2 regions of the Halomonas sp. hl-4 genome follow, and region 2 is predicted to be linked to the other one. Evidence: predicted binding sites of a transcription regulator. Region 2 holds the regulator's gene; the other holds the start of a gene.
The links. The regulator sigma-54, encoded in region 2, starts transcription at its own class of promoters, with help from an activator protein. The targets are predictions, from matches to a motif close to TGGCACNNNNNTTGCTNT.
Positions count from the first base shown of each region.

Region 1: a site for sigma-54 is predicted at 12,628-12,645, ahead of CPH17_RS18850 (formate/nitrite transporter family protein). Genes of this name have one in related genera too.

Region 1 is NZ_LT907845.1:4,014,760-4,029,348, forward strand. It holds gene CPH17_RS18790 (ABC transporter substrate-binding protein) at 1-1,217, shown strand, start outside; gene CPH17_RS18795 (carbohydrate ABC transporter permease) at 1,282-2,172, shown strand; gene CPH17_RS18800 (carbohydrate ABC transporter permease) at 2,203-3,057, shown strand; gene CPH17_RS18805 (ABC transporter ATP-binding protein) at 3,070-4,227, shown strand; gene CPH17_RS18810 (HAD family hydrolase) at 4,224-4,922, shown strand; gene CPH17_RS18815 (L-iditol 2-dehydrogenase) at 4,906-5,691, shown strand; gene CPH17_RS18820 (nucleoside/nucleotide kinase family protein) at 5,698-6,318, shown strand; gene CPH17_RS18825 (mannitol dehydrogenase family protein) at 6,354-7,841, shown strand; gene xylB (xylulokinase) at 7,841-9,331, shown strand; gene tal (transaldolase) at 9,366-10,319, shown strand; gene CPH17_RS18840 (fructosamine kinase family protein) at 10,381-11,223, shown strand; gene cynS (cyanase) at 11,208-11,648, opposite strand; gene CPH17_RS18850 (formate/nitrite transporter family protein) at 11,706-12,518, opposite strand; gene CPH17_RS18855 (MipA/OmpV family protein) at 13,285-14,031, shown strand; gene CPH17_RS18860 (alpha/beta fold hydrolase) at 14,028-14,589, opposite strand, start outside.
Region 2 is NZ_LT907845.1:1,007,470-1,022,058, forward strand. It holds gene hisD (histidinol dehydrogenase) at 6-1,325, opposite strand; gene hisG (ATP phosphoribosyltransferase) at 1,338-1,994, opposite strand; gene murA (UDP-N-acetylglucosamine 1-carboxyvinyltransferase) at 2,023-3,285, opposite strand; gene CPH17_RS04980 (BolA family protein) at 3,296-3,547, opposite strand; gene CPH17_RS04985 (STAS domain-containing protein) at 3,650-3,985, opposite strand; gene CPH17_RS04990 (MlaC/ttg2D family ABC transporter substrate-binding protein) at 3,982-4,617, opposite strand; gene mlaD (outer membrane lipid asymmetry maintenance protein MlaD) at 4,744-5,208, opposite strand; gene mlaE (lipid asymmetry maintenance ABC transporter permease subunit MlaE) at 5,226-6,026, opposite strand; gene CPH17_RS05005 (ABC transporter ATP-binding protein) at 6,023-6,847, opposite strand; gene CPH17_RS05010 (KpsF/GutQ family sugar-phosphate isomerase) at 7,067-8,050, shown strand; gene CPH17_RS05015 (KdsC family phosphatase) at 8,071-8,607, shown strand; gene lptC (LPS export ABC transporter periplasmic protein LptC) at 8,614-9,192, shown strand; gene lptA (lipopolysaccharide transport periplasmic protein LptA) at 9,196-9,696, shown strand; gene lptB (LPS export ABC transporter ATP-binding protein) at 9,707-10,456, shown strand; gene CPH17_RS05035 (RNA polymerase factor sigma-54) at 10,561-11,976, shown strand; gene hpf (ribosome hibernation-promoting factor, HPF/YfiA family) at 12,063-12,371, shown strand; gene CPH17_RS05045 (PTS sugar transporter subunit IIA) at 12,376-12,849, shown strand; gene rapZ (RNase adapter RapZ) at 12,940-13,821, shown strand; gene CPH17_RS05055 (HPr family phosphocarrier protein) at 13,894-14,163, shown strand; gene pmbA (metalloprotease PmbA) at 14,181-14,589, opposite strand, start outside.

The sequences.
Region 1 (14,589 bases), 1.2 Mb from region 2:
ATAACGACATGGTTATCATGCAAAGCCTTACCGATGAATTCGAAGAGGCGCACCCCGACATTACCCTGGACTGGGTGGTGCTAGAGGAAAACGTGCTGCGTCAGCGCATGACCACCGACATTGCCACCGAAGGTGGTCAGTTCGACGTGATGACCATCGGTACCTATGAAGTGCCGATCTGGGCTGAACGCGGCTGGCTGTCACCGCTTGACAACCTGCCCGACGATTACAACGAAGACGATCTGCTGACCTCGGTCCGCGATGGTCTTAGCCATGACGACACGCTCCATGCGCTGCCGTTTTACGCTGAAAGCTCGATGATGTATTACCGCAAGGACCTGTTCGAGGAAGCGGGCATCGAGATGACCGATGAGCCCACCTGGGAAGAAGTTCGCGAATGGGCGGGCAAACTGGACGGCATGGAAGACGGTCTAGCCGGTATCTGCCTGCGCGGTAAACCTGGCTGGGGCGAAAACATGGCGTTTGTGTCCACCTTGGTGAACACCTTCGGCGGTCGCTGGTTTGATGAGGATTGGAACCCTGAACTGAACTCCGATGCTTGGGTAGAGGCCATCCAGTTCTACGTTGACCTGCTTAATGATTACGGTCCTTCAGGTGCCAGCTCCAACGGCTTTAACGAAAACCTGGCGCTGTTCTCACGCGGTAACTGCGGCATGTGGGTCGATGCCACCTCAGCGGCGGGCAAGCTGTACGACCCAGATGAGTCAGAAGTGGCGGACAGCCTTGGCTATGCCCCTGCACCGGTAGCCGAAACGCCTAAAGGCTCCCACTGGCTATGGTCCTGGGCGCTAGCCATCCCGGCGTCTTCCGAGAACCAGGAGGCTGCGGAGAAGTTTGTTACCTGGGCCACCTCTGAAGAATATATCGAGCTGGTGGGTGAAACTGAAGGCTGGACCAGCGTACCTCCCGGCACGCGTAAATCGACTTACGAAGATGAGCGCTATACCGACGCCGCGCCGTTTGCCGACTTTGTGCTCAAGGCGATTCAGGAGGCCGACCCAACCGACTCAACTCTGGAACCCAATCCTTACATTGGTGTGCAGTTCGTCGGCATTCCTGAGTTCCAGTCGATTGGCACCCAGGTTGGCCAGACCATCTCTTCCGCGCTAACGGGTGATGTCTCGGTGGAACAGGCGCTCGACAGCGCCCAGCGTGCCACTGAACGCGCCATGCAACGGGCGGGTTACCTGGACTAACGCTGTTAACGCCTGAGCCAATAGGCTCAGGCGTCTTTCCTTGTGCTTTCTGGCAGGTACTTCCATGACTAAAACACGTGCTTCCGGCCGTACCGTCGGCGGGCTAAGAACGCTGTCGCTTCAAGCACCCGCTGTGACGCTCTTGCTGCTGTGGATGATTGTGCCGCTCGGCATGACGATATGGTTTTCGCTGCAGCGCTATAACCTGTTAATGCCTGAAGTGACTGGCTTTGTCGGGTTCGAAAACTATGAGTATTTACTGACCGATCCGTCGCTATGGGCGGCGATGGGCAACACCCTGCTGCTGGTCGGCTGGGTGTTGGCGATTACCGTGGTGGGCGGCACGCTACTGGCCGTGCTGTTTCAACAAGATTTCGCCGGGCGGGGCATTGCCCGCGTGCTGGCGATTTCGCCGTTTTTCGTCATGCCCACCGTCAGCGCCTTGGTGTGGAAAAACATGATGATGCATCCATCCAACGGCGTGCTGGCTTGGCTCGCGGAGTCATTCGGGCTGCCCGCGTTGGACTGGTTTTCGTCGCTGCCGTTAACCTCGATTGTGATTATTGTCGCCTGGCAGTGGCTACCGTTTGCGCTGCTGATCCTGCTCACCGCCATGCAGTCACTGGATGAAGACCAGGTTGAAGCCGCGCGTATGGACGGCGCTGGCCCCGTCGCCATTTTCTTCTTTATCACGCTGCCCCATCTCAAGCGTGCTATCAGCGTGGTGATCATGATCGAAATGATCTTCCTGCTGACCATCTTTGCGGAAATTTTCGTGACCACGTCCGGCGGGCCAGGGCTTGCTACGACGAACTTGGCCTATCTGATTTACATCCGCGCGTTGCTCGATTTCGACGTGGGTACCGCTTCAGCCGGTGGGGTAATTGCGATCATTCTCGCCAATATCGTCGCTATCTTCCTGGTCCGTATGGTGGCCAAAAACCTGGAAGACTAACCGGCACGTAAGTGTCTTAGGAGACTTGTTATGACAAGCTTACGTTCCTCTAACAGCGCGTCCCCGTGGCGCTCGGCTGCGAGTAAAAGAGTGCTGCTGGCGGTCTTCGGCTGGTCGGTGGCGCTGGTGATTTTCTTCCCCATCTTCTGGATGATATTAACCGGCTTTAAAACCGAGTCGGCGGCGATTGCCGATCCGACGCTGATTTTTTCGCCCACCCTGGAAAGCTACCAGGCGGTGCAGGCGCGCTCTGGCTATGCACGCTTCGCGCTTAACAGCGTCGCTGTCGCCTTTGGCTCGACGCTGCTGGCGCTTCTGATCGCCATTCCATCGGCCTATGCGATGGCCTTTTTACCGACCAAACGCACCAAGGGCACCCTGCTATGGATGCTCTCGACCAAAATGCTGCCGTCGGTCGGGGTGCTGGTGCCCATTTACCTGATTTATCGCAGCACAGGGCTTTTGGATACGCGAACCGGGTTGATCATCATCTATACGCTGATGAATCTGCCGATCGTGGTGTGGATGCTTTATACCTTTTTCAAAGATATGCCCAAAGACATTCTCGAAGCCGGACGCATGGACGGCGCCTCAACGCTGCAAGAGGTGTTCTTTTTGCTGTTACCGCTGACCCTGCCGGGCATTGCTTCCACGGGGCTGTTGTCGGTCATCTTAAGTTGGAATGAAGCCTTCTGGAGCCTCAATCTCACCTCGTCCAAGGCGGCTCCGCTAACCGCTTATATTGCCTCGTTCTCAAGCCCCGAAGGGCTCTTTTGGGCCAAGCTGTCGGCGGCCTCGACGATGGCGATCGCGCCGATCTTAATTTTCGGCTGGCTAACCCAAAAACAAATGGTGCGCGGGCTGACTTTCGGTGCCGTCAAGTAAAGGAGTTTTCCTATGGCAACCTTACAACTGAATAATATTACCAAGCGCTTTGGCGACACCGAGGTCATCAAAGGCATTGATTTGGACGTCAATGACCGCGAGTTTGTGGTGTTTGTTGGTCCTTCCGGGTGTGGTAAGTCCACCTTGATGCGCATGATTGCCGGTCTGGAAAACGCCACAGACGGCGATATCTTGATCGACGGCCAGCGGATGAACGAAGTGGGCCCCGCTGATCGCGGCCTCGCCATGGTGTTCCAGAGCTACGCGCTTTACCCGCACATGACGGTGGAAGACAACATGGGCTTTAGCATGCGCCTGGCAAAGGTGCCTAAAGAGCAGCGCCGGGCCAAAGTGCTGGAAGCCGCCAAAATTCTGCAGCTTGAGCCGCTGCTCGACCGCAAGCCCAAAGCGCTTTCCGGCGGCCAGCGCCAGCGCGTGGCTATTGGCCGCGCGATTGTCCGCAACCCGAGTATTTTCCTGTTCGATGAGCCGCTTTCCAACCTGGATGCGGCGCTGCGCGTGCAGATGCGCATTGAGCTTGCGCGCCTGCACGACGAACTCGACGCCACGATGATCTACGTGACCCACGACCAGATCGAAGCCATGACCATGGCGGATAAAATCGTCGTGCTGCGCGATGGGGTGGTCGAGCAGGTGGGCTCGCCCATGGCGCTATATCACCATCCCCAAAACCGGTTCGTGGCGGGCTTTATCGGTTCGCCCAAGATGAACTTTCTTGACGTCACGCTGGTTGACGTTACGCCTAGCGGGGTGAGTATTCGGATGCCTGGCGGCGGCGAGCGCCAAGTGCCGGTAGACGGTCAGCACCTGAGTAACGACGCCGCCCTGGAGCTGGGTATCCGGCCCGAGCACCTGGTGCTTGACGAGCAAGGGCCGTTGGTCGGGCAAATACAGGTGCTGGAGCGTCTAGGCGGCCAAACCTCGCTCTACGTCAAGACGGACGAACAGCTCATCACCATCATGGCCGATGGCGATGTGGCGTACCGGGTTAACGATACGGTGCGCTTTGGCTTTGCCCCCGAGCGAGCGCACCTGTTTGACGCTGACGGTATGGCCCTGCCGAGTCTGCAGCAGCATCCGCTGGCTGGGCTCACACGCGGGGACAATCGCGCCAACGGTGAAGACGCCTCTCCCGAGGCGTCCGCATGACGGCGCTTATTTTCGACTGCGATGGCGTGCTGGTCGATAGCGAAGCCTTGGCCGAGGGCACCTTGGCGGAACATCTGAGCCGCTGGCTGCCGGACATTGATATTGAGCAGTCGCTTGGCCAGGCATTGGGCATGACCACTGCCAACATTCTGCGCCACGCCGAACAGTTAAGCGTCTACCCGTTACCCGTCAATGCCGCGGAGCGGGTCGACACCGCCATCGAGGCGAGGTTGGCCCGCGAACTAACCGCGATTGATGGTGCCGAGGTGGCGGTGCGGGCGGTGACGCTGCCCAAGGCGGTGGTTTCCAACAGTCGTCGCTGTCGGGTGCTGGCCTCGCTGTCGGGTACTGGGCTGGACGCTGCCCTCGGTGATGTGCCGATTTTTACCGCGGAGCAAGTGGAACATCCCAAGCCAGATCCCGCGCTTTATCAGTTGGCGGCCACCACACTGGGCGAAGCCCCCAGTAACTGTCTAGTGGTCGAAGACAGCGTGGCGGGCGTCACGGCGGCCACTGCAGCAGGCATGTGGGTGATTGGGTTTGTGGGCGCCAGTCATGTGGATGACGGGCAGTCGGAGCGGCTTCGTCAGGCGGGTGCCTGGCGCATCTTGTCTCATATGCAGGGGCTAAATGACCTGGTTAATGAATGGCAAGGTCTTATCAGTGTGGGAGATAGACATGAAGCTAACCAATAACGTCGCCGTAGTGACCGGTGGGGCAAAAGGCATCGGGCTGGCGATCGCCCAGCGTTACCTGGCCGAAGGGGCCCGCGTGGTCGTCGCCGATATCGACACGGCGGCGATCGATGAGGCGGTTAGCCTGCTGCGTCAGGACGTGGACGCTGAGCGAGTACTGGGCGTTGAGCTGAATGTCTGCGATGCAGCGTCGATAGACGCGATGGTGGTAAAGGTTCGCGAGCGTATGGGGCGTATCGATATTTTGGTGAACAACGCGGCGGTGTTTGATATGGCGCCGGTGCTTGAAGTCACCGAGGCGAGCTTCGATAAGCAATTCGCCGTTAACACCAAAGGTATGTTTTTCACCCTGCAGGCGGTCGCCAAGGCCATGGTCGATCAGGGGCAGGGTGGCAAAATCATCAATATGGCCTCCCAGGCGGGGCGGCGGGGCGAAGCGCTGGTAAGCGTTTACTGCGCCAGCAAAGCGGCGGTGATCAGCCTTACCCAGTCCTGCGGGCTGGATTTGATCAAGCACGGTATCAACGTCAACGGTATTGCGCCCGGCGTGGTCGATACGCCGATGTGGAAAGACGTCGATGCCCTGTTTGCCCGCTATGAAAACCGTCCGCTAGGCGAGAAAAAACGCCTGGTTGGCGAGGCCGTGCCGTTTGGCCGCATGGGATTACCGGAAGACCATACCGGGGCGGCGGTTTTCCTGGCCAGCCAGGACAGTGACTACGTGGTCGCCCAGACGCTTAATGTCGATGGCGGCAATTGGATGAGTTGATCTGCCATGACGACTGATCTTGACACCCTGAGCCGCCAGATTATTCAGGCGGCCACCGACCTGCCGCGCTACATGGTGGCGCTGGCAGGCCCGCCGGGGGCGGGCAAGTCCTATCGCAGCGAGCAGCTTTGCGCGGCAATCAATCGCCAGGCGCCGGGGCAGGCCGGGGTGGTGCCGATGGACGGTTACCACTTCGATAACGCCGTGATCGGCGAGTCGCAGCTGCCGCTCAAGGGCGCGCCGCATACCTTCGACGTGGATGGCCTGCGCGTGGATCTGGAGCGCATCCGCTGCGCCGACAGGCCGGTTGCGGTGCCGGTCTTCGACCGTCCGCTGGACCTGGCGCGGGCCGGTGGACGGCTGATCACCACCGAGCAGCGCATCGTGATTGTCGAGGGCAACTACTTGTTGCTCGACCGCCCCGGGTGGCGTGACCTGCGGCCCTTGTTTGATTGGACGCTGATGCTCGACGTTGAAGACGACGTCCTCGTCCAACGCTTGGTGGCCCGCTGGTTGGCCATGGGCCAAGACCGCGCTGGGGCCCTGGAGCGCACCCATCAAAAAGACATGCTCAACGCCCAACTGGTGAAAACGTGCAGTTTTTCACCGGATCAGTATTGGCGTTAGCCCGTCATACCCTAGGACTAACCTGGAGAGCGATAATGACCCAACTCAATAATCACAATGTGGGCACACTAGGCTCCCCCATTGCCACCCCCGACTATGACCGCAGCGCCGTCACCCCCGGCATCGTGCATATTGGTGTCGGCGGCTTTCACCGTGCCCACCAGGCCATGTACCTGGACGGCCTGATGAACCAGGGCGAAGCGCTGGACTGGGGCATCGTCGGGGTCGGCGTCATGCCCGGCGACAAGCGCATGCAGCAGGCGTTGGCCGCGCAGGATCATCTTTACACGCTGGTCGTCAAACACCCTGACGGCCAGTATGAGCCGCGGGTGATTGGCAGCATGGTCGACTACCTGTTTGCGCCGGAGGCTACCGAGGCGGTGATCGAGCAAATGGCCGACCCGGCGATTCGTATCGTGTCGTTGACGGTTACCGAAGGCGGCTACAATTTCCATCCAGTGACCGGCGAATTTGACCTGGATAATCCTCAAATACGCGACGATTTGGCGAATCCTACCCAGCCCTCGTCCAGCTTTGGCTTGGTGGTAGAAGCATTGGTTCGTCGTCGGGAGCGCGGTATCGCGCCTTTCACGGTGATGTCCTGCGACAACATACAAAGCAACGGCGATGTGGCCAAGCGGATGTTCAGTGCCTATGCCCAGGCCCGTGATCCGGCGCTGGGCGCCTGGCTGGCCGACGAAGTGGCGTTCCCCAATGCCATGGTGGATCGCATTACCCCAGTCACGTCTGAGACGGATATCAGCGAACTGGCGGCGCATTTCGGTATCGATGACGCCTGGCCGGTGGTATGCGAGCCGTTTACGCAGTGGGTGCTGGAAGACCACTTCCCGCTTGGTCGCCCGGCGTTTGATAAAGTGGGCGTTCAAATCGTGGATGACGTTGAACCCTACGAGCTCATGAAGCTGCGGCTGCTCAACGCCAGCCACCAGGCGCTCACCTACTTTGGCTATCTGGCCGGTTACCGTTACGCTCATGAGGTGTGTCAGGACCCGCTGTTCGTGGATTTCTTGCTCGGCTACATGCGCGAAGAGGGCTCGCCTACGCTTTCGCCGGTACCCGGCGTTGATCTTGAGGACTACCGGATGACGCTGATTGAGCGGTTTGCCAATCCGCAGATCAAGGACACCCTGGCCCGGCTGTGCGCGGAAAGCTCCGACCGGATCCCCAAGTGGCTGGTGCCGGTGATTCGTCAGCAGTTGGCGCAGGGCGGCGAAATCCGCCGCAGCGCCGCGGTGGTGGCCAGCTGGGCCCGCTACGCCGAAGGCCGGGACGAGCAGGGTGAGCCCATCGACATCGTCGATCGCCTGAAAACCTCGCTGATGGAGATTGCCGCCCAGAACCGCACTCGGCCTACGGCGTTCGTCGAAAATCGCGAGCTGTTCGGCGATCTGGCCGACCAGCCGCGCTTCCTGGCGGCCTATCTGGCGGCGCTTGCATCGCTGCACGATCGCGGCGCACGCGCTACGCTTGAGGATCTGGTCTCGTCCAAAGGAATTAAGTGATGTATATCGGCGTCGATTGTGGCACGCAAAGTACCAAAGTGGTGGTGGTAGATGTAGAGCAAGGCCTGATCCGCGGCGAGGCTAGCCGTCCTCACCATCTCGACGAAGGCGAGCACGGCCGCCGCGAGCAGGCCCCAAGCGAATGGTTGTCCGCCCTGAAGGGCGCCTTCTTTGAAGCCCTGGAGCGCGCGGGTGTCGACGCCGGGCAGGTGCGCGGTATCGGGGTTTCTGGCCAGCAGCACGGCATGGTGGCGCTGGACGCTGACGGTGTGCCGGTGTATCCGGCCAAGCTATGGTGCGATACCGAAACCAGCGCTCACAATAGCGATCTTGTCGCCCGCCTGGGCGGTGAAGCCGGCTGCCTGGAGAAGCTCGGCCTGGTGCTGCAGACCGGCTATACCGCCTCCAAGGTGGCATGGCTGCGCGATCACCACCCCGATGCCTACGCGCGTATTGACAGCCTGTTGCTGCCTCACGATTACCTCAATTTCTGGCTGACCGGCAACCGCGTGACCGAGGCAGGCGATGCGTCCGGCACCGGCTACTTCGACACCCTGAGGCGCCGTTGGCGGCTGGATGTGTTCGCCGAAATCGCCCCCGAGCTGGACCCGAAGCGTGTGCTGCCGCGACTGCTCGAGGCCCATGAGCCCGCCGGCGTGGTGCAAAGCGCTGTGGCTGCTGAACTGGGGTTATCTGATAACGTCGTGGTGTCCTCCGGCGGCGGGGACAATATGCTGGGGGCGATTGGCACCGGCAATATTACCCCGGGGCTGATTACGTTAAGCTTGGGGACATCGGGCACGGTGTGTGCGTATTCGCCTGCGCCGGTGGTCCTCGACAATGCCATGGTCGCCAATTTCTGCTCGAGCACCGGCGGGTGGCTGCCGTTGATCTGCACCATGAACGTCACCTCGGCGACTACCCGGGTGCGCGAGCTGTTTGGTCTGGATCTAGACGCCTTTGGCCAGCGCGTGGCGAGTGCGCCCATCGGCGCGGAAGGCGTGACCGTGCTGCCGTTTTTCAACGGCGAGCGGGTACCCATGCTGCCGGAAGCCTCGGCGGATTTCCTCGGCCTGACCAGCCTCAATACCACCCAGGCCAATCTATGCCGGGCGGTGATGGAAGGGGCGACATTCGGGCTGCGCTATGGCCTTGAGCTGCTCGGGGATCTGACCGCCGGCGCCAGCCAGATTCGCCTGATTGGCGGCGGCGCCAAGAGCGCGGTGTGGCGCCAGATGGTGGCGGATATAACCGATACCCAGGTGATCTGCCCCGAAATTACCGATGCCGCCGCGCTGGGCGGGGCCCTCCAGGCAGCGTGGTGCGACCAGCGCGCGTCAGGCGTTACCCTGGAAGCGCTATGTGAACGGCTGGTAACCTTGGATGCCCACTCCCAGGCGGACCCAGACCCAGCGCGGGTGGCAGCTTACCAGACGGCGTATGCGCGTTATTGCAGTGCGCTTCAACAGCGCCACGGCCACACTGATTAACAGACAGGTACGCGGTCAACAAGGAGATTTAGATATGGCTGATCAATTACAGCAGTTAAAACAACACTCACTGGTGGTGGCCGATACCGGTGACCTGGAAGCGATTCGCCGCTACCAGCCGCAGGACGCCACCACTAATCCGTCGCTACTGCTCAAGGCGTTCAGTCTGCCGGGCTATCAGGCGATGATCGACGAAGAACTGAGCCAGGTGAAAGCCGCAGGCGGCGGGCGCGAGCAGCAGCTGCCCCACGCCGTGGACCGGTTGGCGGTGGCGGTAGGCAGCGAAATCGCCGCCGTGGTGCCTGGGCGCGTGTCCACCGAAGTGGCTGCCCGGCTGTCGTTCGATACCCAGGCAAGCATCGCCAAGGCCCACGAGCTCATCGAGCTTTATCAAGCCCGGGGCGTTGGCCGCGACCGCGTGCTGATCAAACTGGCGTCCACCTGGGAGGGTATTCGCGCCGCCGAGGTGCTTGAGCGCGAAGGCATTCAGTGCAACCTGACGCTGCTGTTCAGCGACGCCCAGGCCCAGGCCTGCTTTGATGCGGGCGTGTTTCTAATTTCGCCGTTTGTGGGTCGCGTAACGGATTGGTATAAAAACGCCACCGGCAAGGAGTATGCGCCGCAAGACGATCCAGGCGTTTTGTTTGTACGCGGTGTGTGTGAACGTGCCAGCCAGGGCGGCTACGATACTGTAGTGATGGGGGCTAGTTTCCGTACTACCGGCCAGGTGCTGGCGCTGGCGGGCTGCCCCCGTTTGACCATTTCCCCGGCGCTGCTTGAGGAGTTGGCTTCTGCAGAGGGTCAGGTAACGCCTCAGATTGCCGCGCCTACCGGCAGTGGTCAGCCATTCCCCGCCCTGAATGAAGCGGATTTCCGGTGGGGGCACAACCAGGATGCCATGGCCAACGACAAGCTGGCGGAAGGTATTCGTCGCTTCCACGACGACCAGCTTGAGCTGGAAACGCTGATCAATCAGCGGCTGGGGTGAGTCGACGTCGCCCCCTGTTGCCAGTCACAATGGACTGGCATTCAGCGCACGGGAGCATGTAATGGACTCAGACCTAGGCGCGTTACTGGAAACACTCGACCTTACACCCAAGGGCGCATTAACACCGCTTAGCGGCGGTGATATTGCCGTTGTCTATCAGCTTGATACCCAACAGGGCCGTGTCGTCGTCAAGCATGACGACGTCGATCGACTGCGTGGCGAAGCTGAGGCGTTGCGCGCATTAAGCGGGGCGTGCTCCGTATTGATTGTCCCCCAGGTGCTAGGCCTTTCCGAGGGCTGGCTGATCATGGAGGCCCTTGAAACGTCTGGCAAACGTGATAATGCCGCGCTGGGTGAGGGCCTGAAAGAGCTCCATTCAAACGTTGGAGAGCAGCATGGCTGGCACTGGGATAATGCCTGCGGCCGTACTCCTCAACCCAATGCGCCGTTGAACGATGGGCGGGCATTTCAGCGCGAACGGCGGCTATTGCCGCTCAGCGATGCCTGCTATCAGCGCGGTTTGCTCGACAAAAAGCTGTTTGATCGCATCGTTCGCCAGGCACATGCGCTGGAAGACTGGCTGCCCGATAGGCCAGCGAGCTTGGTACACGGTGACCTTTGGTCAGGCAATGTGCTGTTCACGTCGCGTGGCCCCGCGATCATCGACCCGGCGATATACCGACACTACCCGGAAGTCGATATTGCCATGTTAACGCTCTTTGGCTCGCTGGATGACCACTTTTATAACGCTTACTGGAACGGCGACGCCCCGACCGATTGGCCGAGGCGTGAAGCACTATTCCAGCTTTACCCGCTGCTTAACCATCTGCTGCTCTTTGGGGCCAGCTACCGCAGCGGGGTGGAGCGCAGCGTTGCTACGCTTGAGGCTTACCAGGATTTGTAAGGCAAGAACTTGCCGTTGAGGGTAAGCAGGACGCGGTCGCCTTTGGGGTCTTTTACCTTATCGACCTCCATGGTGAAATCGATGGCGCTCATGATGCCGTCGCCAAACTGCTCCTGCACCACATCCTTGAGTGTCTCGCCGTACACGCCGACGACCTCATAGAGACGATAAATGAAGGGATCCTGGGGAATCGCTTCATCCCACGCCTTGGTGGGAAATGTCACCAGGGCATCGGCGACATCGCTTTCAACGTCCAGAGTGTTGCAGATCTTTTGGGCAACATCGGGGCTTGCACTGTTCATGCCATAGCAAGCCGACGCTACCCATACCGGCGACATCCCCACAGCACTGGCAATATCGTCCCAGCTCATTTTCTTGCGTGCTTTGGCAGCAAGCAGAGTGTGGCGCATTTCAAGTTTATCCATGATAGGTCTCCTGTGAAGAGGGGGACGCGTAGCGCCCCGTTGTTGGCTGGATGGCGATCAAGATAAATTTTTCTTGGGCTGGGTGCGGACGTGGGTGGTATAGAGCACAAGGCCAACTAGTGTGAGGCCGCCCACCAGATTGCCCAGCACCGTGGGGATTTCGTTCCACATGATGTACTGATACAGCGTGAAGTCAGCGCCCATTAGCAGGCCAATGGGGAACAGGAACATGTTGACCACGGAATGCTCGAAGCCAAGATAGAAAAACACGATGATCGGCATCCACATGGCCATGATTTTGCCGGATACCGTGGTGGAGATGGCTGCACCTACAACGCCCATGGACACCATCCAGTTACAGAACATGCCGCGCAGGAAGAGCACAATCCAGCCGGCAAGCCCCGCATCCTGGTAGCCCACGGTACGGCTTTCACCGACCTCCATCATGGTGAGGCCCACCTCGTTGATTTCTTCGGTGCCGCCCATGGTGAAGTTCATGTAGCCAAAGATGGCAATGAACAGGGCACCGGCAAGGTTGCCGATTCCCACCAGCCCCCAGCACTTCAACATACGGGGCAGGGTGACGCCCGGTCGTTTATCGAGCCAGGCAATGGGCACCAATGTGAAAACCCCAGTGAGCAGGTCATAGCCCATCAGGTAGAGCATCACAAAACCAACGGGAAAGAGCAGTGCTCCAATCAAAAAGTTTCCGGTTTGTGTCGCGATGGTGATGGCAAAAATAACTGCCAACGCCAGGGTAGCTCCCGCCATAAAGGCACGAATAAGCGTATCCCGGGTACCCATATAAACTTTTGATTCACCCTGATCTACCAACTTAGTGACAAACTCACTGGGCATTAGATACGACATAAATTAGTTATCCTGTGTCATTTGGGTTAATTAACGCTGCGCTTAAGCGTCCAGTGCTAATCCTTTGGCCAAATCTGGATATCGCAGGCACTTTGTTCGTGCACTGACAACTGCATTTGGTATGCCAAGTTATTAACTGGTTGCCTGCCAAAACCTTAAAATCGATTTATATCATCAATTTATATTTTTTTGGCGTGGGACCAACGGTTGGGAGAATTAGCCTGAGGAAAAGCTGGCGCAAGATGACTCGATGAAAATTGCACCATTAAAAGGCGTTTGATTAGTCGCCATGCACTTATTGAAGGCATACATACGCGGCCAGGATATAAGGCGTATCGTCAATGCATTCGACATGGCTAATTTCCAATACCAATGGCGCTGTTGCACTTCTTTAGCACAATTTATTTAGGATGGTGGGTGGCGATCTGAGTGCATTATTTTGGGAAGTTGGCCTTTTACCGGTCAGGCGTTGATTACCCTGGTTAATAGCGTTGACCATGTGGCGGAAGGAAAATTGACGGGATAGCGACCTAGTGCTAATTTACATTCATAAATGTATGTTATGGTGCATTTTTTTGCGCCATAATAACAAGCGATCCAGGCGTAACTGGCAGCGCTAGTTGCGGCTTCGTCGTTGAACGCTCGCGTCAAGGAAGACGGCCTGCGGTTGGTAAAGGCATTGCTTCCTCTGTTCACCACAACATTGAGTTTCACTACATCGAGATTATTTGCTATGCCAAATTCAGCATTAAGTAGGTTCCGCCCTGTGTGGCGCACGGCAGCGTTATCCACGCTGCTGATGATTGCATCTGGCAGTGCCATGGCGCAGTGGGAAGGCAGCGTGGGCGCCGGGGTGTTTAGCGTACCTGAGTACCTGGGTAGCGATGAAAATGAAACCCGTGTCTGGCCGAGCGGCAGCATCACCTATGGCGATACCTTCTATGCCAGCGTGCGCGACGGTATTGGCTTTAACCTGTTACGCCAGGGAGATTGGGAGGTTTCGCCATTTATCAGTTATCTCTCCGGGCGGGATAATGACGGTGAGCTACGTGGGCTAGACGAGGTGGATGACGGCGCGGCTGTAGGTTTACGCGCTCGCTATTCAAACGGCCCCTGGGGACTAGAAGCAGCTACCAAAACCCCGCTAGGCGGTGATGTGGATGGCTATGCAGCCGACTTGAAGGCAAGCTGGCGCACCATGCTATCTGAGCAAATGGCCTTCACAATTGGTCCTGAACTAACCTACTCAAGCGACGACTGGACCGATGATATGTTCGGTATTTCGCCGGCTGAAAGCGCTCGTTCAGGGCTTGCCGTCTACCGCCCTAACGATGGCTATTTCAGTTATGGACTGACCAGCAGCTTAAGCTACTACCTAAGTCGTGATTGGTCGGTGACAGGGCTGCTGGGCGTCTCCCGTTTAACCGGCGATGCCGCCGATAGCCCGATTGTGGATGACGTGGGCGATGAAACCCAAGTGATGGGTGGCGCGCTGATTAACTATCATTTTTAATCGCGTTGATGAACGAAGCGTTGCCACCACTGGCTGAGCCGCTGCTTTGGGCTTGCGGTTAGAGATTCGCTAACGCCGCCATTACGAATCAAAAAGCGCATGAGCGGCGCTACCTGTTGTGCATTGTTGAGCATGGGGGCATGGCCACAACCCGCTGCCTCAAGTGTTTCAAGGCTTGGTTGGTCACGCTGCATTTGCGTCACGCTTTCAGCGCGCAATAATGTCGAATGTTCACCGCGAATGACCATTAGCGGGCAACGGATACGCTGCCAATCGCTCCAGGTGTCGCGTGGTGTATCGTGTAAAAACTGCTCGCCTATGCGGGGATCGTAATGGAAGCTCCAACTACCGTCGGGCAGTCGCCTAGCGCTACTGAGCGCCATTTGCTGCCATTCTCGGCGGCTCAGTTCGCCAAACCCCTGGTAATGTTGTTCAAGGGCCTGTTGCAGCTCGCTAAGCGTAGAGAAACGTTTGATCACGCTAAAGTAGGTGGCCATTTCGGTCAGCGCTTGGTTATCCAGTTCAGGGCCAACATCGTTAAGTACCAGGCAGCGAATT
Region 2 (14,589 bases):
GTCCATCAAGAAGAATGGATACGGTATTCAGCCGAGCGCGCATGGGCAGTTAGCGATTCCCCCCGCGCCAACACGGATGCAATCTCTCCCAGCGCCGAAGCCCCCTGAGCGGAGCAGTGGATCAACGACGAGCGTTTTTGGAAATCATAAACGCCCAGCGGAGAAGAAAAGCGCGCCGTACCCGATGTCGGCAACACATGATTGGGCCCTGCACAGTAATCACCTAGCGCCTCTGCCGTATAGCGGCCCATAAAAATCGCCCCCGCATGACGAATCTCAGACAGCCAGGTTTCAGGGGTTTCCACCGATAGTTCGAGGTGTTCAGGCGCCACGCGATTGATCAACGCGATGGCTTCTTGGGTATCACGACAGTGGATTAGGGCGCCGCGTCGACGCAGCGACTCGCGCACGATGTCTTGCCTTTCCAGGCTGGGCAGTAAACGCTCAATAGCGGCTTCCACATCCGCCAGATGCTCTGCGTCCCAGCTCACTAAGATAGCTTGGGCATCCTCGTCGTGCTCCGCCTGAGAAAACAGGTCCATCGCCAACCAATCAGGGTCGGTCAGGCCATCAGAAACCACCATGATTTCCGAGGGGCCGGCGATCATGTCGATACCCACCTGACCAAACACGGCCCGTTTGGCCGTGGCCACATAGATATTGCCCGGCCCAACGATTTTATCGACCCTTGGTATGCTTTCTGTGCCATAGGCAAGCGCGCCAATCGCCTGGGCACCGCCGATGGTAAACACCTGATCCACACCGGCCACATACGCTGCCGCCAGTACCAGATCGTTAAGTATGCCATCGGGTGTGGGTACCACCATTATGATCTCTTGCACACCCGCCACATGGGCAGGAATCGCATTCATCAATACCGATGAAGGATAGGCTGCCTTGCCGCCCGGCACGTAAATACCCGCTCGGTCAATCGCCGTCACCTGCTGGCCAAGCACCGTACCGTCGGACTCTTCGTATTGCCAAGACGTGGGTTTTTGCCGCTCATGGTAGCGCCGGATTCGCTCGGCGGCACTCGCCAGAGCATCACGCTGCGCGACGGGTAGATGCTCAAAGGCATTGCGCAATTGCTCAGCCGTTAAGCGCAACTCATCCATACGGGTAACCGAAACGCGATCAAAGCGGTTGGTTGCTTCAATCACGGCCGCATCACCATGGCGCTTCACGTTAGTAAGAATGTCGTCAACGCGTGCCTGAACGGCACTGTCTGACACGCCTTCCCAGTCCAACAACGCGTTCAGCTGGGTATCAAATGACTCATCCGTCGTATTGAGTCGTGCTATCGTCGCAGCGGCATTCTCGTTCATAGCAACCTCACGTTAATCGGCGGGCGATATCGTCTTGCGTTCGGCAACGGCACGCTCCAAGCGAGCCAACAGCGGCTTAATACGCGCATGTTTCATCGTCATGGCCGCTTTATTAGCCACCAGACGAGTGCTTATCGATGCAATCAATTCGCGTGGCTCCATACCATTAGCGCGCAGAGTGTTACCGGTATCAACGATATCTACGATTTCATCGGCCAAATTCATCAACGGCGCTAACTCCATCGCACCGTAAAGCTTAATGACCTCAGCCTGGATACCCTGCTCCGCGTAGTAGCGCCGGGCAATATTGACAAACTTGGTCGCTACTCGGCGGCGCGCCAGCCTCGGCGGCTCGCCGGTAACGCCAGCGGTCATCAGTTTGCAACGCGCAATATCCAAATCGAGCGGCTCATAGAGCCCTTCGGCACCGTGCTCAAGTAATACGTCCTTACCGGCGACACCCAGATCGGCAGCCCCCAACTGAACATAGGTCGGCACGTCCGTCGCTCTGATTACGACAAATTTAACGTCGGGCAAATTCGTATCAAACAGCAGCTTGCGGCTTTTGCGGATATCCTCGATAGGGGTGATGCCCGCGTCGGCAAGTAACGGCAAGGTTTCATCCAAAATGCGCCCTTTCGAGAGCGCGACAATTAATTGATTACTCATTTCGTTTGCCAGTGGTTGGGGGCCAGGCTCAGCCAGGGATACGCCGGATGCGCGCACCCAATAGCTGCAACTTTTCCTCAATGCATTCATAGCCACGGTCAATATGATAAATACGATCGACCAAGGTTTCGCCTTCCGCCATCATGGCGGCAATCACTAACGAAGCGGAAGCACGTAAATCCGTTGCCATCACCGGCGCACCAGAAAGCTTATCGACGCCGTTAATCAAGGCGGCATTACCCTCCAGGACGATATCCGCCCCCATGCGATTCAATTCCTGAACGTGCATAAAGCGGTTTTCAAAAATCGTTTCAACAACTCTCGACGCCCCTTCCGCCACCGCGTTCATGGCTACAAACTGGGCCTGCATGTCGGTAGGAAAGGCCGGATACGGCGCTGTACGGATATTCACAGCACGAGGGCGCTTACCGTGCATGTCCAAGGCAATCCAATCATCCCCGGAGGTAATCTCGGCGCCAGCTTCTTCCAGCTTAGCGAGCACGGCTTCGAGGATATCCGCCCGCGTACGCTTTACTTTCACCCGCCCGCCAGTCATGGCCGCTGCCACCAGAAAGGTGCCTGTCTCGATCCGGTCGGGCATGACATCATGATGACAGCCGCTGAGTGTCTCCACCCCTTCGATGGTAATGGTATCGCTGCCGTGACCGCTGATGCGCGCACCCATCTTGATCAGGCACTCAGCCAAATCCACCACTTCGGGCTCGCGGGCGGCGTTTTCAAGCACTGTAACGCCATCAGCCAGCGTAGCGGCCATCAGTAGATTTTCCGTGCCGGTGACCGTCACGGTATCAAAATAAATCGTCGCCCCTTTCAAACGGCCATCCACTCGTGCGCGAATATAGCCCGCTTCAACGCGTATTTCAGCGCCCATGGCCTCCAGCCCACGAATGTGTAAGTCCACGGGCCGCGAACCAATTGCACAACCACCCGGCAATGAAACGTCGGCTTGTCCGAAATGCGCCAGCAAGGGGCCCAGCACCAGAATAGAGGCGCGCATTTTCTTTACCAACTCGTAAGGCGCATGACAGTGAGTCACTTGAGAACCATCTAATTGGATGGTCAGATTCTCACCCATCACCGGCTCAACGCCCATGCGGCCGAGCAGTTCTAGCGTGGTGGTAATGTCCTGCAAGTGCGGCAAATTACCGATAACTACCGGACCTTTGGATAATAAGCTAGCGCAAAGAATGGGCAGTGCCGCGTTTTTCGCACCGCTGGCCCAGACTTCGCCGTCAACCGACCCATTGCCGGTAATAATAAGTTTATCCATAGAATAACCGTTACTGCGCGTTTTCAGCGGCGGTTTGCCACTGTGCTGGCGTGTAGGTTTTGATGCTGATTGCGTGCAAGGCACCCGTGGCGATCTCATCGCTTAACGCGGAATACACCAGCTGCTGGCGCTTGACGGGCGACAACCCTTCAAAGGCATCACCCACTGCAATCACCTGGAAATTACAGCCTTCGCCCTGAATATGGAACTCGCATCCATCGATACGTGATTCGAGCAGGGCTTTCACCTCATGGGGTTGCATAGGTCAGACACTCCTTAAAGGACGTTATATAACGTGGAAGATGGGCATCAAGGGGAGAACATCATAAAGAAAAGCCTGCGGTTTGGCGACGCCCAAGGCTTATTAGACAGGCTTTTCACCCGGCGCGTTAATGAGTGCGTCCAACTCGGCAAGCTCCGCAAGCCGCATAAGCGGTGCTGATAGCGTGATAGATATGACGTTGATGCGATGCTGGTGGCAGATACGTAGCCACTGAAGTAAAACGCTCAAGGCAACGTTACGTGGCGTGTCCACCTCGCTAAAATCAAACGTTATCGCCGCAGGATGATGAGCAGCCAACCAACGCGAGCCCTCGGCAGCAAGCGCAGCTGCCGAGGTAACGTCCACATCGCCCTGCACACTCAAGCCGTCGGCTCGCTGGCAAAGCGATACGTCGCGATCGGTAAAAATCGCCGTCACGCATCGCCCCCTTCTTCCAGTTCGTCGACACCCACATCCGGCGACCACCCATCAATCACCGCGTCATAGTCGCGGTTATTGTCGCGCATGGCCTGATCGAACTGGTTACGGAAGGTAAGCCCCAGGTTGATGCCGTTAACGATGACGTTCACGACGCGCCACTCGCCATCGGATAAACGCAGGCTATAGTTGACTGGGTAGACATCCCCATTCGTGCCGACGACTTCCATAGCGACGCTGGCACGGTCTTCTTCGCGCTGAGGACGCTGATCATCAAGAACGCGAATTTCATCGTAGTCAAAGGTCACTAAGCCACGCGTATACGTATCGATGAGTGTTTGGCGAAAGACATCGACGAAACGGCTGCGCTGTTCCGGTGACGCATTACGGAAATAGCTCCCCATCACGCTGGCACCGATGTAGCGAAAGTCCGCCACTTCCTCGAGGCTTTCGTCCACCTCTTGTTTAAGTTCGTCAAGGTTGTCTTCGTAATACGATTCGCGACCTTCCAACTGCTCCATAAAATCACTGATATTGTCGCGGATCATCGCTTCGGGGGGCTCGGGCTGCGCGCTTGCCGACAGCGGCATCAAGGAGGCAAGTAACGCGGCGGCCAGGGTGAACCCTGTCATTAATGAGTATTTTTTTAACAACATCATTTTCTTCTCCTAGCGACGGCGAACATGTCCCCGTCATTTATCTCGTCTTGAGCGACCCGCCCGCAGCGTGGCAAGCCGTTCGCCATCACAACGATTAATTTAATTACTTGCCATATTGGATATAAATTGCTGGATAAGTTCTTCAAGCACCAGAGCCGATTGGGTATCACGGATCGTATCGCCTTCCTCCAGCATTTCAGGATCGCCTCCCATGCTCAGGCCAACGTATTGCTCGCCGAGCAAACCCGAGGTCAAGATAGACGCGGTGGCATCACGGGAGATCTGCCCTTCCAGCTCACTGTCCAAGCTCAGCGTCACGCGGGCGTCATACCACTCAGTGTCGAGTTCGATCGCTTCAACGTGGCCTACTGTAACACCTGCCATAGACACACGTGCCCGAGGCTTTAATCCGCCAATATTGGAAAAGTTAGCGTCCAACTGATAGGTGTTCGACGCCCCGGAAAGGGTTAACCCGCTAACGCGCAGCCCCAAAAACACCAGCCCCAAAATACCCACTAAAATAAACAGGCCGACGCCAAACTCCATGGTTCTACTTCGCTTCATGAAACTGCTCCACCTAATCAGAGGCCGCCGAACATAACGGCGGTTAATATGAAATCAAGCCCCAGAACCGCAAGCGACGAGTAGACAACGGTACGCGTGGTCGCTCGGGAAATCCCTTCAGAAGTTGGCAGCAAATCGTAACCTTGGAAGACCGCAATCCAAGTCACCACCACCGCAAACACAACACTTTTAATCATGCCGTTGCCAACGTCATTAATAAACGCCACGCTGGCCTGCATGTTGCTCCAGTAAGAGCCCTCGAATACGCCAAGCCACTGAACGCCGACGAGATAACCACCCCAAACGCCGACGACGCTGAACCCAACGGTAAGAATCGGTAGTGCGACAACGCCTGCCCAAAAACGCGGAGCAACCACTCTTCTGAGGGGGTCGACGCCAATCATTTCCATACTGGTTAACTGCTCGGTGGCTTTCATCAAGCCTATTTCAGCGGTTAGCGCCGAGCCCGCGCGGCCGGCAAATAACAGCGCGGCGACCACCGGAGCCAATTCGCGCAACAGCGATAGCGCCACCATCTGCCCAAGCGCATCCTCAGCACCAAAATCAATGAGAATCGTATACCCCTGAAGCGCCAACACCATGCCGATAAACAGGCCTGACACCAGCACAATCGCTAGCGATAATACACCGACAAAGTGCAACTGGCGTATCCAAAGCCGAATGCCCTCTGCCGATGGCACCCCTACCGCCGATTGAGCAAGAAATACCCCAGCGCGCCCCAGCGACTCGACCACGTCACAGCTGCGACGCCCCAATCGAGTAATGCGCGTGGCGACCTGCCCTTGCTTCATCGTCATTTGGCATCTCCCTGAGTCGCCACATCGCCCAACATATCCTGGTAAAAAGCCGGCGCGGGGTAATGAAAGGGGACGGGACCGTCGGGCTCACCGTGTATAAACTGCTTCACCCGAGCATCCTGATTGGCATCGAGTTCTGCTGGTGTTCCATGCGCAACCACATGGCCCTCGGAAATAAAATACAGATAATCGGCAATTGTCAGGGTCTCCTTGATATCGTGGGACACCACCACCGACGTCAGGCTTAATGCCTGGTTGAGGCGTTTAATTAACTGCACAAGCACGCCCATGGAAATAGGATCCTGACCAACAAACGGCTCGTCGTAAAGAATGAGCTCTGGATCAAGCGCCACGGCCCGCGCCAGCGCCACACGTCGGGCCATTCCGCCGGAAAGCTCGGCTGGCGAAAGGTGGCGCGCGCCACGCAAGCCCACAGCTTGAAGTTTGAGCAGCACCAAATCGCGGATCATCGCATCGGGTAGATCCGTATGAACACGCAGCGGAAATGCCACGTTTTCATAAACATCCAGGTCTGAAAACAGCGCGCCGCTTTGAAACAGCATGCCCATGCGCTTGCGCAGGGCGAACAATGCCTTACGCGATAACCGGTGGACATCGTCTCCATCAATCAACACGCGGCCCTGATCGGGTGTAAGCTGGCCTCCGATCAGCTTCAATAAAGTCGTTTTACCGGTACCGCTTGGCCCCATGATTGCCGTCACTTTTCCTCGCGGGATGGTGATATTCACCCCGCGAAAAATCTCGGTATCACCCCGCGAAAAATACAGGTTCTCGACTTCAATAAAAGGCACATCGCTCATGGAACCATCAACTCTCGCGTTAACGTGCGTACTCACTGGCTTCACGCAGCATAAAGAAAACAGTGTTTAAAAACTATTATCGAACATCGTATTCTAACCTTACCTGACGACGACAAGCGAGCCTCTGTTCACCTCACCACAAAACGATGGGGCAAAGTCCACTCAGTCAATGTTATTCTTATCTTCTATTTATTATTTTAACGAGCCACGCTAATACTCATGCCAGAGACAGCTGCTAGCACGCCTTTTCGTCAAAGCGCACTGCGCACGCTAAACATCGAGCAAGCCGCGATCGCAGGTTTGGCCGCCAAACTGGATGCGCATTTCGACCATGCCTGCGAGCTTATCTTGGCCTGCCAAGGACGCGTAGTCGTCACCGGTATGGGAAAATCTGGCCATATTGCGGGTAAGCTCGCGGCTACATTAGCCAGCACCGGATCGCCCGCTTTTTTCGTTCACCCGGGCGAAGCCAGCCACGGCGACCTGGGAATGATCACGCGCAGCGACGTCGTTATAGCGCTCTCTAACTCAGGGGAAACCGCCGAAGTGACCGCCCTGCTGCCGCTACTCAAGCGGCTGGGGACGCCACTAATCAGCATGACGGGGCGCCCCACCTCGACCCTGGCCCAGCATGCGGATGCTCATTTAAATAGCAGCGTGGATCGCGAAGCTTGCCCCCTTGACCTTGCCCCGACAAGCTCAACCACAGCGGCCTTGGCCCTCGGCGACGCCCTCGCGGTGGCGCTTCTGGAAGCGCGTGGTTTTACCGCAGAGGACTTTGCATTGTCGCATCCTGGCGGCAGCCTCGGCCGACGCCTGTTGCTGCGCGTTCGCGACCTTATGCATCAGGGTGAACGTTTACCGCAGGTTGCATTAGGCAGCCCACTACGCGACGCCTTATTGGAAATCACCCGGCAAGGCTTGGGCTTCACCTGCGTGGTGGACCCCAACGGCCAACTAGCCGGCGTCTACACGGATGGCGATTTACGCCGCACGCTGGATAACTTCCACGATTTGCGTGAAGTGCGGGTAGATGACGTCATGACGCGGCCCGGCAAGCGGATATCCCCCGACCTGCTGGCGGCGGAAGCCGTGCGCATCATGGAGGACAACCGCATTACCGCCCTCGCGGTGGTGGATGAACAACAACGCCCAATAGGCGCTCTACATATGCATGACCTGCTCGCCAGCGGCGTCATTTAATTGAATCGACCGGAGGCTCAATGACCCTTTCCACTGACCTACTCGACCGACTGCGTCGCATTCGCTTATTTGCCCTTGATGTTGATGGCGTACTCACCGACGGTCGGCTTTACTTTCAGGCCGATGGCGTGGAAATCAAAGCCTTCCACACCCAAGACGGCCATGGGCTCAAACTACTTAAACGCGCGGGTATTTCAGTCGCCCTGATCACCGGTCGTGACTCACCCATGGTCAGTCAACGCGCCGCTGCGCTGGGCATTCCTCACGTCTACCAAGGCTGCGAGGATAAATTGACCGTGCTGCGCGACCTTTGCCAACGCCTTGGGCTTGAACTGCCTCAAGTAGCGTATTGCGGCGACGACCTACCCGATTTGGCAAGCATCAAGCGAGCGGGGGTCGGGATCACGGTGCCCAACGCACCTGACTACATGCACACCCATGCTGACTGGGTGACAGAGCGCCTGGGCGGCCACGGAGCGGTTCGTGAAGTCTGCGATGCGCTACTCGACGCCCAAGGGCACTGGGGCGCCGTCATCGATACCTACTTACACGGCTGAGGAACTATGTTGAAGCAACTTCGCACGCGCGTGGGACTTGCGCTGATTGTGCTGGCCCTCGGCGGCATGCTGGTATGGCTGGACCCTGGCGGCCCGCAAACTGTCCCCCAGGACCCAGATGCGCGTGCGGAAGAGCCGGGGCATGTCCTACACAATGCCGAGCTCACGCTATTTGACGAACAGGGTAATATCCAGCAGGGGCTGACCACACCCCGCCTGGTACATACCCCTCAATCTGCGACGACCCAGACCGAAACACCCCACGCCACACTTTATGACAGCGAGCGACGCGTGTGGAACGCCACGTCAGAGGTGGGCACGCTTAACACTCGCTCCCAGGAACTGACGCTTTCCGGCAATGCCAAGCTCATAGCACCCGAAGAGGGCTGGCAACTCGATACAGATGTCCTGCACTATGAAGGGAAAAACGCCCATGCATGGAGTGACACCCACGTGCTACTCCAGCAACCGCCCCAGCGAACAACGGCGCAGCGGATGGATGCATGGCTAAACGAGGATGAGGTGAGGCTTGAAGATAACGTTCAAGGCCACCACCCCCCAGAGACGCAACCTGGACAGGAATAAAACATGAAAGCGTTTATCTACACGGCGGTTGCCGCTGCCTGCTTAGTCCCTTTTTATGCGCTGGCGGATAATCACCAGCAACAGCAACCGGTTGAAGTCGAAGCCGATCAGCTTGACCTTGACCAACGTGCCGGTACGGCGGTTTACACCGGCGACGTAGAGGTTCGCCAGGGAGATATGCTGATCAGAGGCGATGAAGTTGAAATCCAACGTAACGAAGAAGGCGAGCTCTCGCGGGCGACGGCACTGGGTGATCGCGCCTATTTACGTCAGCAACCCGAGGACCAAGATGGCCCGATAGAAGGCTGGGGCCGGCGCGTGATTTATCACGTCGCCGAGCGCCGGGTTGAGTTGATTGACCAGGCAGAAATCATTCAACAAGGCGACCGCTTCACCGGCGGACGTTTGGATTATTTCATCGACCGCGAGGTCGTCGAAGCACGTTCCGATGTTGAGAACCAAGAGCCGCAACGCATCCGCATGACGCTGCAACCCGAAGACTAAGGAGAGCCCGATGGTAGCTGCCGCCGAAAGCGCAACTCGAACGCTACACGCCCGCCATTTGGCAAAAAGCTATAAGCGCCGACGCGTCGTAAAAGATATTAACCTGGACATCTCCCAAGGCAGCATTGTGGGCTTGCTTGGCCCCAACGGCGCGGGTAAAACCACCTCGTTCTATATGATTGTCGGCTTGGTCAAGGCAGATGCAGGCAGCGTCGGCATCGACACCCTTGATCTTTCTCGCGCCCCTATGCACGAGCGCGCCAAGGCAGGCATTGGCTACTTACCTCAAGAAGCGTCTATTTTCCGCAAGCTTTCCGTCGCCGATAACATCATGGCCATTTTACAGACCCGAAGCGACCTGGACCGCGCCGGACGCGAAGCTCGTCTGGAAACACTGCTAGAGGATTTTCATATCACCCATATCCGCGACAATATGGGCATGAGCCTATCGGGTGGTGAACGGCGGCGCGTCGAAATCGCTAGGTCACTGGCCACTGAGCCTGCATTTATTCTGCTCGATGAACCCTTCGCGGGCGTAGACCCTATTTCAGTGGGCGATATCAAGTCGATCATCCGCGCATTGAAGGACCGGGGCATTGGCGTATTGATCACCGACCACAACGTGCGTGAAACGCTGGATATATGCGACATCGCCTACATTGTCGGCGATGGCCACATTATTGCCAGCGGCACACCAAACGCCATTCTTGACAATCAAGAAGTGCGCGACGTTTACTTAGGCGCTGATTTCCGTCTGTAAAGCTATCAATGGCATATTTATTGCCGGTGGCATGCTTATTGCACTTGCACCAAAACAAAACTCGCACTAGGGTGGATGCTTTCCGATAACCGAATGGTTCTCTGATGGTCATGAAAGCTTCTCTTCAACTGCGAATTGGCACCCAGCTCACCATGACACCTCAGCTGCAGCAGGCAATTGCTCTGCTGCAGCTATCAACGCTCGATTTACGCCAGGAAATTCAGCAAGCGCTGGACGCCAACCCCATGCTTGAGCAGGAGGATGAGTTCAGCGAACAAGCCGCCAGCGAGCCGGAAGAAGCTGAATGGGCAGACAGCATCCCCACAGAGCTCTCCGTCGACAGTGACTGGTCGGATACCTACCAGGACACGGGCAGTACCGGCAGCTCGAGTGGTGAGGGCCCTGACTTTGAACGCCAAGCGGCGGGGCAAAGCCTACACGGCCACCTCCTCTGGCAACTGGCCATGACCGACTTAAGCAGCCGCGAACAGCTGGTTGCCGAGAGCCTGATTGATGCTCTCGATACAAACGGCTACCTCACCCAACCACTCAACGATATCCGCGAAGGGCTGCGCGCCCAAGGCGTGGAAGGGCTCAGCCAGCGTGAGGTTGAAACCATCTTGTTACGGCTTCAACAGTTTGAGCCCACCGGCGTGTTCGCCCGTGATCTTCGCGAGTGCCTGATGCTTCAGCTCGCCACGCTACCCGACGATACGCCGTTATTGATTCCCGCGCGGCGTTTGGTGCGCCAGTTTCTGGAAGCCTTGGGCAAAAATGATCAACGTCTACTCAAGCGACGATTAAGCCTCGACGATGCGCAGCTAGACGAGGTCGTCCAGCTCATCCGCAGCCTTGACCCGCGCCCTGGCAGCGCTTATAGCGCCACTGACGACAGCTATGTGATCCCCGATCTAGTGGTTCGCCACGATAACGAAGGCTGGCACCTTGAGCTCAATCCAGAGGCGCTGCCTAAGCTCAGGATTCAACCCGACTACGCCAGCCTGATTAAGCGCGCCGACAAAAGCCAGGATAACCAATTCCTCAAAGACCACTTACAGGAAGCCCGCTGGCTGATCAAAAGCCTTTCCAGCCGCAACGACACGCTACTGCGTGTCGGCCGCGAAATCATCACTCGCCAAATCGGCTTTTTAGAGCAGGGCGAAGAAGCCATGAAGCCGCTTATTCTGGCGGATATTGCGGATGCGGTAGAGATGCACGAGTCGACGATTTCTCGCGTCACCACCCAGAAATTCATCCATACCCCAAGGGGTATTTTCGAGCTTAAATACTTCTTCTCCAGCCAAATAAGCGGTCAAGACGGTGACAGCCACTCCAGTACGGCGATTCGTGCACGGCTCAAAAAATTAATTCAGGAAGAGCCCTCCGGCAAACCACTGTCGGACAGCCGTTTAGTGACTCTACTGGAAGACGTCGGCATCCACGTGGCACGCCGCACTGTTGCCAAATATCGAGAAGGCATGGGCATTCCCTCATCCAGCGAGCGACGTCGTTTGCGTTAGATAAACGGAAACTCATCACAAGGGCTTTGCTTAACGGCAAAAAGGGTTACAATCGAAGAACAGTCCGATGGATAAGGAGTACGTCAATGCAAGTCAATATCACCGGTCATCATGTGGAACTGACTGACGCCTTGCGTGACTATGTCAACGAAAAGTTGGAACGCGTCGAGCGCCATTACGACAACATTACCACCGTGCAGGTAACGCTTTCGGTTGAAAAAGAGCGCCAACAAGCGGCCTGCACGTTGCACGCAGCAGGTGCTGACTTGCACGCCGAAGCCCTTGATAATGATATGTACGCCGCCATTGACGCCCTAGCGGACAAAATCGATAGGCAACTCGTTAAGCATAAGGAAAAAGCACAAGCCCGCGCCCAAGGCGCAGGCGTGCGTTAATTCAATGACGTTGGCCACTATCCTCCCCCCGGAGCGCGTTCTCTACGATGTGCCTGGGGGCAGTAAAAAACGGGTGCTGGAGTTTTTCAGCACCTTCATCGCGCAAAACATCCCAAGCCTCGATAGCCAGGAAGTATTCAGTCGCTTGATTGGGCGTGAACGCCTGGGCAGCACGGGAATTGGCAACGGTGTGGCGATTCCTCATGCGCGAAGCCCACACTGTGAATCGCCTATCGCGGGCTTTCTCAAACTCAATGAAGCGGTCGACTTCGATGCAATTGACGGCGATCCGGTGGATTTGGTGTTTGTCCTACTTGTGCCCGAAGAAGCGGACGACACGCATTTGGCCTTGCTGGGCCAAGTCGCTTCCATCATGAACGACGCCGACACACGCCAGCAGCTACGCAAAACGGGCAGTCAACGTGAACTGCTGGATCTCATCTCCGCCAAGATACGCGACCAAGCAGCCAGTCAGTAACCCGCTGGCACGTCCGGTGGGTATAGATTGAGTTAACGTCTTACTCTGGCTGGTTACCCACGTCACTTGACCGCAAGCAAGAGAGCCTTCATGCAACTCGTCATTATTAGTGGACGATCCGGGTCAGGCAAATCAATTGCCTTACAGGCGCTGGAAGATTTGGGCTATTACGCCATTGATAATTTGCCAGCCATGCTACTGGACTCGCTGATTGATGAGCTACGCGACCAGGGGGAACGCACCCATCTGGCGGTTAGCATTGATGCGCGCAATCTGCCGGGCGCGCTTGCTAAGCTTCCCAAGCTTCTCGAAGAGCTTCGCCAACGTACCATCAAGTGTCAGATTGTATATCTGACCACCGATGCACGTATTTTGCTGGAGCGCTATTCGGCTACTCGAAGGCGCCACCCTTTAACACGCAATAGCACGCTCACGCTTGAAGAAGCCATTGATCAAGAAGAGCAAACGCTGCACGAAATACGTGACCTCGCCGATCTCACTATCGATACATCGCGCCTGTCGGTACACGATCTTCGTCGTCGTATCACCGACCAGGTAGCGCATCAGCGACGTGATCAGCTAACGCTGACCTTTGAGTCATTCGGCTATAAGCGCGGTGTGCCGCTCGATGCCGATATCGTTTTCGACGTGCGCTGCCTGCCTAATCCTTACTGGGATCCCTCTCTGCGCTCGTCTACTGGCCGCGACGCCGATATAATTGCGTTTTTAGCTAACTATCCCCTGGTCGATGACATGGCCAGCGATATTCAGGCGTGGCTTGAACGCTGGCTTCCGGCGTACCAAAACAGCCAGCGCAGCTACATGACCGTCGCGATAGGATGTACCGGGGGTCAGCATCGCTCAGTGTATATGGTTGAACAACTGGCGCAGCGCCTCGCCGGGCAAGCAGGTGAGGTACAGTTACGTCACCGCGAGCTGGGCTTACAATACACGGTCAACGCGCCGCTTTAGCATTAGTCGCCCTAGCCGTTTAGCAAGGGCCATCATCTATTGCGACGACCCTAGCAGCCAAAAGGAATCAGGGTGCCCGAACGTAGACTTACCCTTACAAACCAGCGCGGCCTTCACGCTCGCGCCGCGACCAAACTTGTACAGTGCAGTCAGCAATTTGACGCCAACGTACGTGTCTTGAAGCAGCAGCAGGAAGCCGATGCCGCCAATATCATGGCCCTCTTGATGCTTGCAGCGCCTTGTGGCACGGAGCTATGCATAAGAGCAGAAGGCAATGACGCCGAACAAGCACTGGATGCGATTCAAGCGCTGTTCGACGCACGTTTTGACGAGGACAAGTAAAGCCCTGCCTTGCTAAGCTAGCTACCCGCGATAGTCATCCCATCAATCAGCCAACTGCCGGAATGGATACTACCCCGCCGGTCAATGTCATCACCCACGCCGATCAAGTTTGCGTACATACGCTCCAGATTACCGGCAATAGTGAACTCTTCTATGGGGTATTGAATCACGCCTTTCTCGACCCAGAAACCCGCAGCACCGCGTGAGTAATCGCCAGTCACGCCGTTAATTCCCTGGCCCATTAACTCGGTCACCCAAACGCCAGTGTCCATTTGTTCCAACAGCGATGCCTGGCTAGTTAACGGCGCGGTAATGCGCATATTGCGTGCGCCGCCAGCGTTACCCGTCGTGGTCATACCCAAGCGCCGGGCGCTGTATGAAGACAGCATGTAGCTCGCAATTTTGCCTTGGTCGATAAATCGGTTA